DNA from 3 places in the Priestia sp. 10L35 genome. Region 1 is predicted to be linked to each of the others. Evidence: predicted binding sites of a transcription regulator. Region 1 holds the regulator's gene; each other region holds the start of a gene.
The links. Region 1 encodes Rex, which represses fermentation and respiration genes when NADH is low (regulators of the CRP and FNR family bind a similar motif). Its sites were predicted from a motif close to TTGTGAAATATTTCACAA; they were not measured.

Region 2: AC1DEF_RS24535 (L-lactate dehydrogenase) is a predicted target of Rex. The motif match lies at 1,222-1,239, and genes of this name have one in related genera.
Region 3: AC1DEF_RS20555 (anion permease) is a predicted target of Rex. The motif match lies at 1,883-1,900, and genes of this name have one in related genera.

The regions. Positions count from the first base shown of each region.
Region 1 covers NZ_JBFTKA010000022.1:4,367-7,655, forward strand. Annotated here, with positions in the region: gene AC1DEF_RS28115 (ABC-F family ATP-binding cassette domain-containing protein) at 1-913, opposite strand, end outside; gene AC1DEF_RS28120 (redox-sensing transcriptional repressor Rex) at 1,372-2,010, shown strand; gene tatA (twin-arginine translocase TatA/TatE family subunit) at 2,064-2,249, shown strand; gene tatC (twin-arginine translocase subunit TatC) at 2,265-3,020, shown strand; gene AC1DEF_RS28135 (YdiK family protein) at 3,046-3,273, opposite strand; gene AC1DEF_RS28140 (CPBP family intramembrane glutamic endopeptidase) at 3,270-3,289, opposite strand, start outside.
Region 2 covers NZ_JBFTKA010000009.1:89,504-92,792, forward strand. Annotated here, with positions in the region: gene AC1DEF_RS24530 (cation diffusion facilitator family transporter) at 56-931, opposite strand; gene AC1DEF_RS24535 (L-lactate dehydrogenase) at 1,264-2,220, shown strand; gene AC1DEF_RS24540 (lactate permease LctP family transporter) at 2,283-3,289, shown strand, end outside.
Region 3 covers NZ_JBFTKA010000006.1:43,790-47,078, reverse strand. Annotated here, with positions in the region: gene AC1DEF_RS20560 (alpha-amylase) at 1-293, shown strand, start outside; gene AC1DEF_RS20555 (anion permease) at 323-1,756, opposite strand; gene AC1DEF_RS20550 (class I SAM-dependent rRNA methyltransferase) at 2,036-3,235, opposite strand.

The DNA of each region.
Region 1 (3,289 bases):
ACTCCATTCGATCGAGCTGCTTACGTCTGCTTTGCGCACGTTTTGTAGTCGATGCGCGGGCGATGTTTCGTTGAATAAAATCATTCAGTTTTGCGACTTCATCTTGCTGCTTTTCGTACTGACGCAACTCTTTTTCATATCGCTCTGCTTTTTGTACAAGGTATTTAGAGTAGTTGCCCGTGTACTTGACCGTTGTTTTTTGTGTGACTTCATACACTTGATTTACGACCTTATCAAGGAAGTAACGATCGTGTGAAACAATTAAAATAGCTCCTTCATACCCTTGCAGAAACTGTTCCAGCCATGCTAAAGTTTCAATATCTAAGTGGTTGGTAGGCTCATCCAGAATAAGCAAGTCTGGCTTTGTTAAAAGCAGTTTTGCAAGAGCCAAGCGCGTTTTTTGTCCACCGCTCAAGGAGGAAATAGGGGTGCTATAGTCAAAGTTTGAGAAACGGAAACCGTGAAGAATAGATCGTGTATCCGCTTCATATTGATAGCCGCCTAAATCTTTGAACGTTACTTGAAGCTGATCGTACTCTTTGGTTAGTTTTTCGTATTGAACTGAATCATTAAAAATGTCTGGATCGCCCATCTTCGTTTCAAGCGTACGTAATTCTTTTTCCATCTTCTTTAACGGAGCAAAGACTGTCATCATTTCTTCCCATATGGAGAGTGTTGACTCAAGAACTGTATCTTGTCCCATATAATCAATGGAAACACCTTTAGGTTTAATAATTTCTCCGCTGTCATAAGAAAGCTGCTCAGCAATAATTTTTAATAAAGTTGATTTACCTGCACCGTTTCGTCCCACTAGGGCAATGCGGTCTTTTGATTGTACTTCTAACTTTATATTCGATAAAATGGGTTCTGCCCCATAGTATTTTGTAATACCGTTCAATTGTAGAATAATCATTTTTTCACCTCTAGTAGTATATCCATAGTGTATTTTAACATATTTTCAACTACAAGTTCTTCCTACAAGCGTTTGTAATTTGTAGAGGGACAAGAACAAATGATGAAGCGAATGTTTTGATTCATGAAATAAAATGATTTTACCTGCACATTTTATACAGGATACTATGTTAAAATAAGAGATAAGTGCATCTCTGAACTTATATATGATGGATGTAGAAAATCCGTCATGACTAACAAACGGATCCTTTGAAGGGCTAATTGCTTCGTTCTAGCTACCGACTTTAAGTATTCCTGGATAGACAAAAGGCGTCGGGGTGTGAAGCGGAGTATATATAAAACAAGAGAAAAGAGAGAGAATTGGAAGCGCTACCTCAAGGCGGTTGAGGCTTTGTGAAAGGTAATGCAATATGACTTGAAAATGTTAGTAATGACATACATGAACTGAGGGGGTACAACGTGAACACTGAACAATTAAAAATACCACAAGCAACGGCTAAACGATTGCCGCTTTATTATCGTTTTTTAAAAAACTTGCATGCTTCTGGTAAACAGCGTGTTTCGTCAGCGGAGTTAAGTGAGGCAGTGAAAGTTGATTCTGCTACTATTCGCCGGGATTTTTCTTACTTTGGAGCATTAGGGAAAAAGGGATACGGCTACAATGTGAATTATTTACTTACATTTTTCCGTAAAACGTTAGACCAAGATGAAGTAACGAAAGTAGCACTGATTGGCGTAGGGAATCTGGGAACGGCCTTTTTAAATTATAATTTTATTAAAAATAATAACACCAAAATTGAGTGCGCTTTTGATGTGATAGAAGATAAAGTCGGTACAAAAGTAGGCGACGTGCCGGTTTATCACCTTGACCAATTGGAAGATTATATGAGTGATGATATCTCAGTGGCGATTTTAACCGTTCCTGCCACTGTGGCTCAGCAAATTACCGATCGTTTAGTGAGTTGCGGAATTAAAGGGATTCTAAACTTCACTCCTGCACGCTTAAACGTACCGGATGAGATTCGACTGCATCATATTGATCTGGCTGTAGAATTACAGTCGCTTGTCTACTTTTTGAAAAATTATCCTGTTGAATAAGATGGACTGTGTTACGATTTCCTTAAGTCTAAATTAATAAGGAGAGTGGGAATATGGGGATTGGAGCAGGCAGTTGGATTATTATTGCGATTGTAGCACTGCTTATTTTTGGACCGAAACGGTTACCGGAGCTAGGAAGATCAGTCGGGCAAACGCTTAGAGAGTTTAAGCATGCCGCTAGCGGTGCCTCAGAAGATCGTGAAAAAGATAAACAGCGTCAAGTAGATGACAAAGAGTAAAAGGGTGATCATAGTATGACCGAACAAGAAATGTCAATATATGATCATATAGGAGAGCTGCGAAAGCGCATTTTAATTGTTTTATTTTTCTTTGTCATTGCCACAATTGGCGGCTTTTTTATAGCGGATAAGGTTATTGTCTATTTACAGCATGCTGATGAGGCAAAAAATTTAACGATGAATGCATTTAGGCTAACAGATCCAGTTAAGATTTATATGCAGTTTGCTGTTATTATCGGCTGTGTACTTGCAGCTCCTGTTGCACTGTATCAACTTTGGGCATTTATTAGTCCTGGTTTATATGAAAAAGAGCGTAAGGTAACGCTTGGATATATTCCTGTTTCCATTTTTCTCTTTATCGGCGGTGTCTCTTTTTCTTATTTTGTGTTGTTTCCATTTGTCGTCGATTTTATGACGCGCGTTTCTGATGAGCTGAATGTAAACCAAGTGATTGGCATTAATGAATACTTTTCTTTTTTAATGCAGCTCACACTGCCTTTTGGCCTGTTGTTTCAGCTTCCTGTTGTCGTCATGTTTTTGACGCGATTAGGTATTATCACGCCTATGTTTTTATCTCAAATTCGAAAGTATGCCTATTTCGTACTGCTAGTTATTGCCGCACTTATTACACCACCAGAATTGCTCTCGCACATGATGGTGACAGTGCCGCTCTTAATTTTGTATGAAATCAGCATCATTATTTCCCGCATTTCGTATCGCAAAGTGTTAAAGGCAAGGGCAGAGCAAGAAAGAGAAGATGTTAGTATGTAAAAAAACCACTGAAACAGTGGTTTTTTTATTTAGATGAATCATCTTGATTTTTATATTGCTGCTGCAACTTTTTAATTTTATAGTGCAAGATAAAAATGCGCACCGCAAATCTGAAATCGAACGCGGCTACGAGTGCAAATAAGATCGTGGGGAAATTCCACACGGTTTCCTGAGCATTTTGAATAGCCAGGTAGGTGAATAAAACCCCCATAATAATATAAATAAACCCTCGTGTTAAAGGGATATTCTTCATAAAAACATGCCTCCAA
Region 2 (3,289 bases), on a different contig from region 1:
AATTCCCGCAAAATAAAACCAGCGCATCCTTTCATAACGAAAGAACGTGCTGGTCTTATTTTTGCTTTTCGTATGCATCAGGTTCAATATGAACAAGCGTATCTTTAATTTGATGCTCATCGTTCATCATATGTTCAATTTGATCGGCAATTTCATGGCTTTTGATAACATTTAAATGGGGATCTACTTTAACAGTTACATCAATCACGACTTGATTACCAAGCTTGCGCGCTTTCACATCTTCTACTTCTTTTACACCTTCTACAAGCTCGATGCTTTCTTTGTAGTGCCCTAACTTTTCTTCATCAAATCCGTCCGTTAAGGAATGAGCCGCTTCTTTAAAAATCTCAATGGCTGTTTTACAAATAATAATTCCCACAGCAAAAGCAGCTACCACATCCAGCCATGGCAAGCCGAATTGGGAGCCGAAAATTCCCACAACAGCCCCTATACTCACAAGTGCATCAGACAAATTATCTTTAGCAACCGCATATAAAGACTGGCTATCAAGTTTTTTAGCAAGCTTAATATTATATCGGTAAACACCACCCATAATAGCAGCCGCTCCAAGACCTACCCAAGCAGCCAGTAAATTAGGAGCTTCAGATTTGTCCATAAATAATGACTGACCCGCATCAACCAATACTTCTAGTCCGATGACCATCATAATAAAAGAAGCAATAAGTGAAGAAATATGTTCCGCTCTGGAATGTCCATAGGGATGATCATTATCACGAGGTTTTTTAGAGATTTTTAAGCCGACCAAGACGGCAATCGATGCAATAATATCTGTAACATTATTAAGACCGTCGGCTTTTAATGCAGAGGAAGCGGTGACACCCGCAATGATAAGTTTACATGTTGATAAAAAGATATATGATAAGATACTAACCCAAGCGCCTTTTTGGGCTTGCTCATAGTAGTTCTCCATCCCTTCCACTCCTTTATTCAAAATAAGCAAACTTAGTGTAACAAATGGATTTCGTGTGGGTCTATAGAAACATTATTGGCTGCTAACATACAAATAGAGAATGTTAAACTCTTTAGCTTTCTGCAAAACAAGTTGCCTTTACTCAACACTTTAAACGTTTAAGATCTTTCTAAATGTGGCACTTCATGTAGAAGGACATTTTTTAAAATCGCCCTGTAAAATTGTTTACTATTTTTTAAAGGGTGTGATTTTTATCACAGCTGAAGCAATTTATTCTTGTTACACTAACATTGTGAAAAACATCACAAAATAAAATTCAAAGGATGATACAAATGAAAACACAATTCACACCAAAAACACGAAAAGTTGCTGTTATCGGAACTGGTTTTGTTGGCTCAAGCTACGCTTTTTCAATGGTGAATCAAGGTATTGCCAATGAATTAGTGTTAATCGATATGAACAAAGAAAAAGCAGAAGGTGAAGCACGTGATATCAATCATGGAATGCCATTTGCCACACCGATGAAAATCTGGGCTGGAGATTATAAAGACTGTGCTGACGCTGATTTAGTAGTTATTACAGCGGGCGCTAATCAAGCTCCAGGGGAAACACGCTTAGATCTAGTTGAAAAAAACGTTAAAATTTTTGAATGCATTGTAAAAGATATTATGAACAGCGGATTTGACGGCATCATTTTAGTGGCAACAAATCCAGTTGATATTCTCGCACACGTTACACAAAAAGTATCAGGATTACCAAACGAACGGGTAATTGGTTCAGGAACGATTCTTGACACAGCTCGTTTCCGCTACTTGTTAAGCGACTATTTCGAAGTAGATTCTCGCAACGTCCACGCTTATATTATGGGGGAACATGGAGATACGGAATTTCCTGTTTGGAGCCACGCGCAAATTGGCGGTGTGAAGCTCGAACATTTTATCAATACTGCCGCTATTGAAAAAGAACCGGATATGCAGCATCTATTCGAACAAACCCGCGATGCGGCTTACCATATTATTAATCGAAAAGGAGCGACTTATTACGGAATTGCAATGGGGCTTGTACGCATTACCAAGGCTATTTTAGATGATGAAAATTCTATTTTAACAGTATCTGCTTTATTAGAAGGACAATATGGTATTTCTGATGTGTATATCGGCGTACCAGCTATCATTAATAAAAACGGCGTGCGTCAAATTATTGAATTGAATTTAACCCCTCACGAACAGCAGCAGCTCGAGCACTCTGCTAGCATACTTAAGCAAACTCGCGACAGAGCTTTTGTGTAACATCTAAAGATTTTTGCGGGGGACTCTCCCGCTCCCTTGTTTTAAATATGTAGTAGAGGTGTATGAATATGACGTGGACTCAGGTATATAATCCGTTAGATAATATTTGGCTTTCTGCACTAATTGCACTCATCCCCATTATCTTTTTCTTTATTGCTTTAACTCTTTTGAAATTAAAAGGACATATTGCTGCTGGTATTACGGTGCTTCTTTCTATGATTATTGCTATTTATTTTTATGATATGCCTGCCTCAATGATCTTAGGAGCCACAGGCTATGGGTTTCTGTATGCACTTTGGCCCATCAGCTATATTATTATCGGAGCGGTGTTCTTATACAAGCTAACTGTCAAAAGCGGACAGTTTACTACCATCAGACAATCTATTATTTCAATAACGGATGACCCCCGCTTGCAAATGCTGCTTGTTGCTTTTTCCTTTAATGCTTTTTTAGAAGGGGCAGCGGGATTTGGAGCTCCAATTGCCATTACAGCAGCGCTTCTAGTTGGACTTGGGTTCAAACCATTAAAAGCAGCGGCGCTATGTTTAATTGCTAATACAGCTTCAGGAGCGTTTGGCGCCATGGGGATTCCTGTTATTGTCGCAGGACAAGTATCTGGCATAGATCCAAAAGAAATTGCTCATTTTCTTGGCACGCAGCTTCCGATTATTTCTTTTCTTATCCCTTTTTTACTTGTCTTTATTATGGATGGGATAAAAGGATTAAAAGACGTATGGAAAGCAACGAGCATCACAGCCGTTTCCTATGCACTGACACAGTATTTAACTGTTACATACATCGGCCCTGAACTTCCAAATATCACATCTTCTATTGTGAGTTTACTTGCTCTTGCTTTTTATATTAAACGAACAAGCCCGGCAGCAGCTAAAAGCTTCAGCCTGTCACCAAAACAGATTTTAAAGGCTTGGTCTCCTTTTATTCTATTAACGATACTCGTTACGGCTTGGAGCATTTCTTTTGTCAAAAAAATGCTTGAACATATGAACCTGCTTATTAACGTCCCATTTTTACACAATCACGTAATTAAAGCAGCGCCTTTAGTAAAAGA
Region 3 (3,289 bases), on a different contig from region 1:
TCTTGCATGTACGCTATGACAAAGCATACGGCCAGCAAGACGATTATTTTGATCACCCGAATACTATTGGATGGGTAAGGCATGGTGTAGAGGAATTTGAGAAGTCTGGATGCGCTGTGGTGATGTCAAACGGTGAAGATGGCGAAAAGAGAATGTTCGTCGGCGAACACCGAAGTGGACAAACGTGGATTGACTTCACAAACAACCGAGAGGACCAAGTTGTGATTGAAGAAGATGGCTACGGACAGTTCCCTGTAAATGGCGGCTCTGTATCCGTTTGGGCTGAAGCATAAAAAAAACAGTGGCCTGCGCCACTGTTTTTTTACCATAGACCTAGCAGTTTCCACCACAAGCCGCCAATTCCAATCCAAATGATAATATGAATAATTGAAATTAAAAAGCCGAGCGACCACCATTTTTGCTGCGTTACATATCCACTACCGAAGAACACCGGTGCCGGTCCACTTCCGTAGTGAGTTAAACAGCCAAATAAATTGCTAAAGAACGCTAAAATTAATGCTGACAGTAACGGAGGCGCACCAGCGGCCACGATGACAGATAAAAATGCTGCGTACATAGCGCTGACGTGAGCCGTGTTACTCGCAAAAAAGTAGTGAGAATAAAAATATGCAATAGCTAATACAATCAACGCCGTCATCCAAGACATATGGCTAACAGTGCCTTTCATCAGATCACTGAACCAAGGAATCATGCCTAGATCATTTAAGAAAGTTGCCATCATAACCAAAACAGCAAACCAGACTAATGTATCCCATGCTCCCTGTTCTTTTTTGATGTCCGACCAGCTTAACACTTGCGTTAAAAGCAGCGCACATAGACCAATAAAAGCAGTTGTTGTTGCATTAATATTTAAATTAGCGCCAAAAATCCACAGCACAAGAAGAAGTAAAAATACGCCAATCATGTACCATTCTTCTTTCTTTAGCGGACCCATTTCATTTAGTTTTTTTGCTGCAATTTCAGATGCTTCCGGCGTTTCTTTTAATTCTGGCGGATACAGCTTATAAATAACGAGCGGAATAACGATTAAACTAATAATTCCAGGTACGATTGCAGCCGCTGCCCAGCCAACCCATGAAATAGTTTTGCCTGTAATTTGTTCCGTCATTTTAACCGCAAGAGGATTGGCCGCCATTGCTGTTACGAACATAGCGGATGTGATCATATCTCCTTGAAACGATACTTTTGTTAAGAAAGCACCGACTCTGCGCTCCGTACCGTCACCAGTTCTCGATCCGTATGTTTCGGATAAAGAACGAATGATTGGAAGAATAATTCCTCCAGCTCGTGCTGTATTAGACGGCATTGCAGGTGATAAAAGTAAGTCACTTACGATAAGAGAATACGATAGTCCCAACGTCTTTTTACCGAACAAACGAACGAAGATATAGGCAACCCTTGTTCCTAGACCAGTCTTAATAAAACCTCTAGAAATAAAGAATGCAATAACGATTAACCAAATCGTCGTATTTTGAAAACCGCTGAGCGATTGTTCAAGTGTTAATGTATTAGTTAATACAATAATGGTTAAAGATAAAATAGCTACACTGCCCAATGGCAATGGTTTAATGATAAGCCCTACGATAGTAGCCACAAAAATAGCGAATAAGTGCCAAGCCTTCAAATCAAGTCCGGACGGAGGTGTAATAAACCATAAAATAAGTCCGATTGCCAGACAAATTAATAAAGGAATAAATTTCACTTCGCCGGCAGGCTTTTTTGTTGTTTCAGCCATAATCTTTCTCCTTTCATGTTTTTAAATAATAGTAATAGTATGCTCTTTCCACTTCGTACTCAATACTTATCCCATTTAAAATAAAATAATTGTAAAAATACGTTTCGTAAGGATGATATTGTAAAATTGTGAAGTGTTGAGCATAATTCCTTTATTATTTTATCATATATATTGACAATATTTATCTCTTACCTTCATTTTATTCCCTTCAAAATAGCTTGTAAGCGTTATTTTTTTAAAAATAAATAAACTGCATGAATTCATCATGCAGCCTTGCATTTAGCGATTTACTTTTTGAATAAACACGACTTTTAAATAATTACCTGACTTAAATTCTTTTATTGTTTTAAAATCAGCTGGAAGAGCGAACTGCTCCATCATTTTGTACTGTTCTCCTTTTTCATTAAAAGCTTTTTCAATAAACGAATGGAATTTTTTCATATCAAAATTGCTTGCGTTCGTAGATGCTACAATGACACCATTTGGCTTTGTAAGAGCAATGGCTTCTTTTAATAAATCTTTGTAGTCTTTTGCCGCGCTGAACGTATGCTTTTTCGACTTGGCAAAGCTCGGCGGATCTAGCACCACAAGATCGAAGGTCATGTTCTTCTTGACCGCATATTTAAAATACTTGAAAACATCTTCTACGATAATGTCCTGTGCTTCGTGATCAATTCCATTTACACTAAATTGCTCAATTGTTTTAGCCAAGCTGCGATTGGCTAAATCGACACTTGTTGTTTTCGCAGCTCCTCCAAGAGCGGCCGCCACTGAAAATGCGCCTGTATACGAAAACATATTTAGCACGGTCTTTCCTTTTGCATATTTATCTCGAATCGTTTTACGGACGTCTCGCTGATCTAAAAAGACTCCCACCATCGCTCCGTCATTTAAGTAAACGGCAAAACGAATACCATTTTCTTTTACAATTAAAGGAAATTCACCTTTATCCCCTGCTACAAAATCATCTTCTTCAATATACTGCCCCTTTACGTTAAAACGTTTTTTCTGGTACAGCCCTTTAAAGTTAGGCGCAGACTTTAAGGCTTCAATGACGTATTCTTTAAATTGATAAATTCCTTCACTATACCAACTCATGACGTAATATCCGTCATAATAATCAATAATCAAGCCGCCGATTCCGTCACCTTCACTATTAAATACGCGAAAAGCAGTTGTGTCTTCAGACGCATAAAAGTCATGACGAGACGAAATAGCTTGCTGAATTTTTCTAGCAAAAAACGCCGCGTCAATTTGCTCATTTTTCTTCTTCGTAAGAATCCATCCGTAGCCTTTGTTTTGTTTTCCATAATAGCCTTTGGCTAAAAATTGATTCTTGGGAGTGACTAAGTTAATAATAACCCCTTCTTCTTGCAGTTTATGACCATCAACAAGCGCATCTTTTTCAATGAGTGGATAACCCTTGTTCACTTTTTTAATAAAAGCTTCTTTGGCTATAACTTGTACTTCTTTTCTCATGTGTACACCCTATCTATTTGATTTATTTCATTCTAGTTCTATCCACTTTACAAC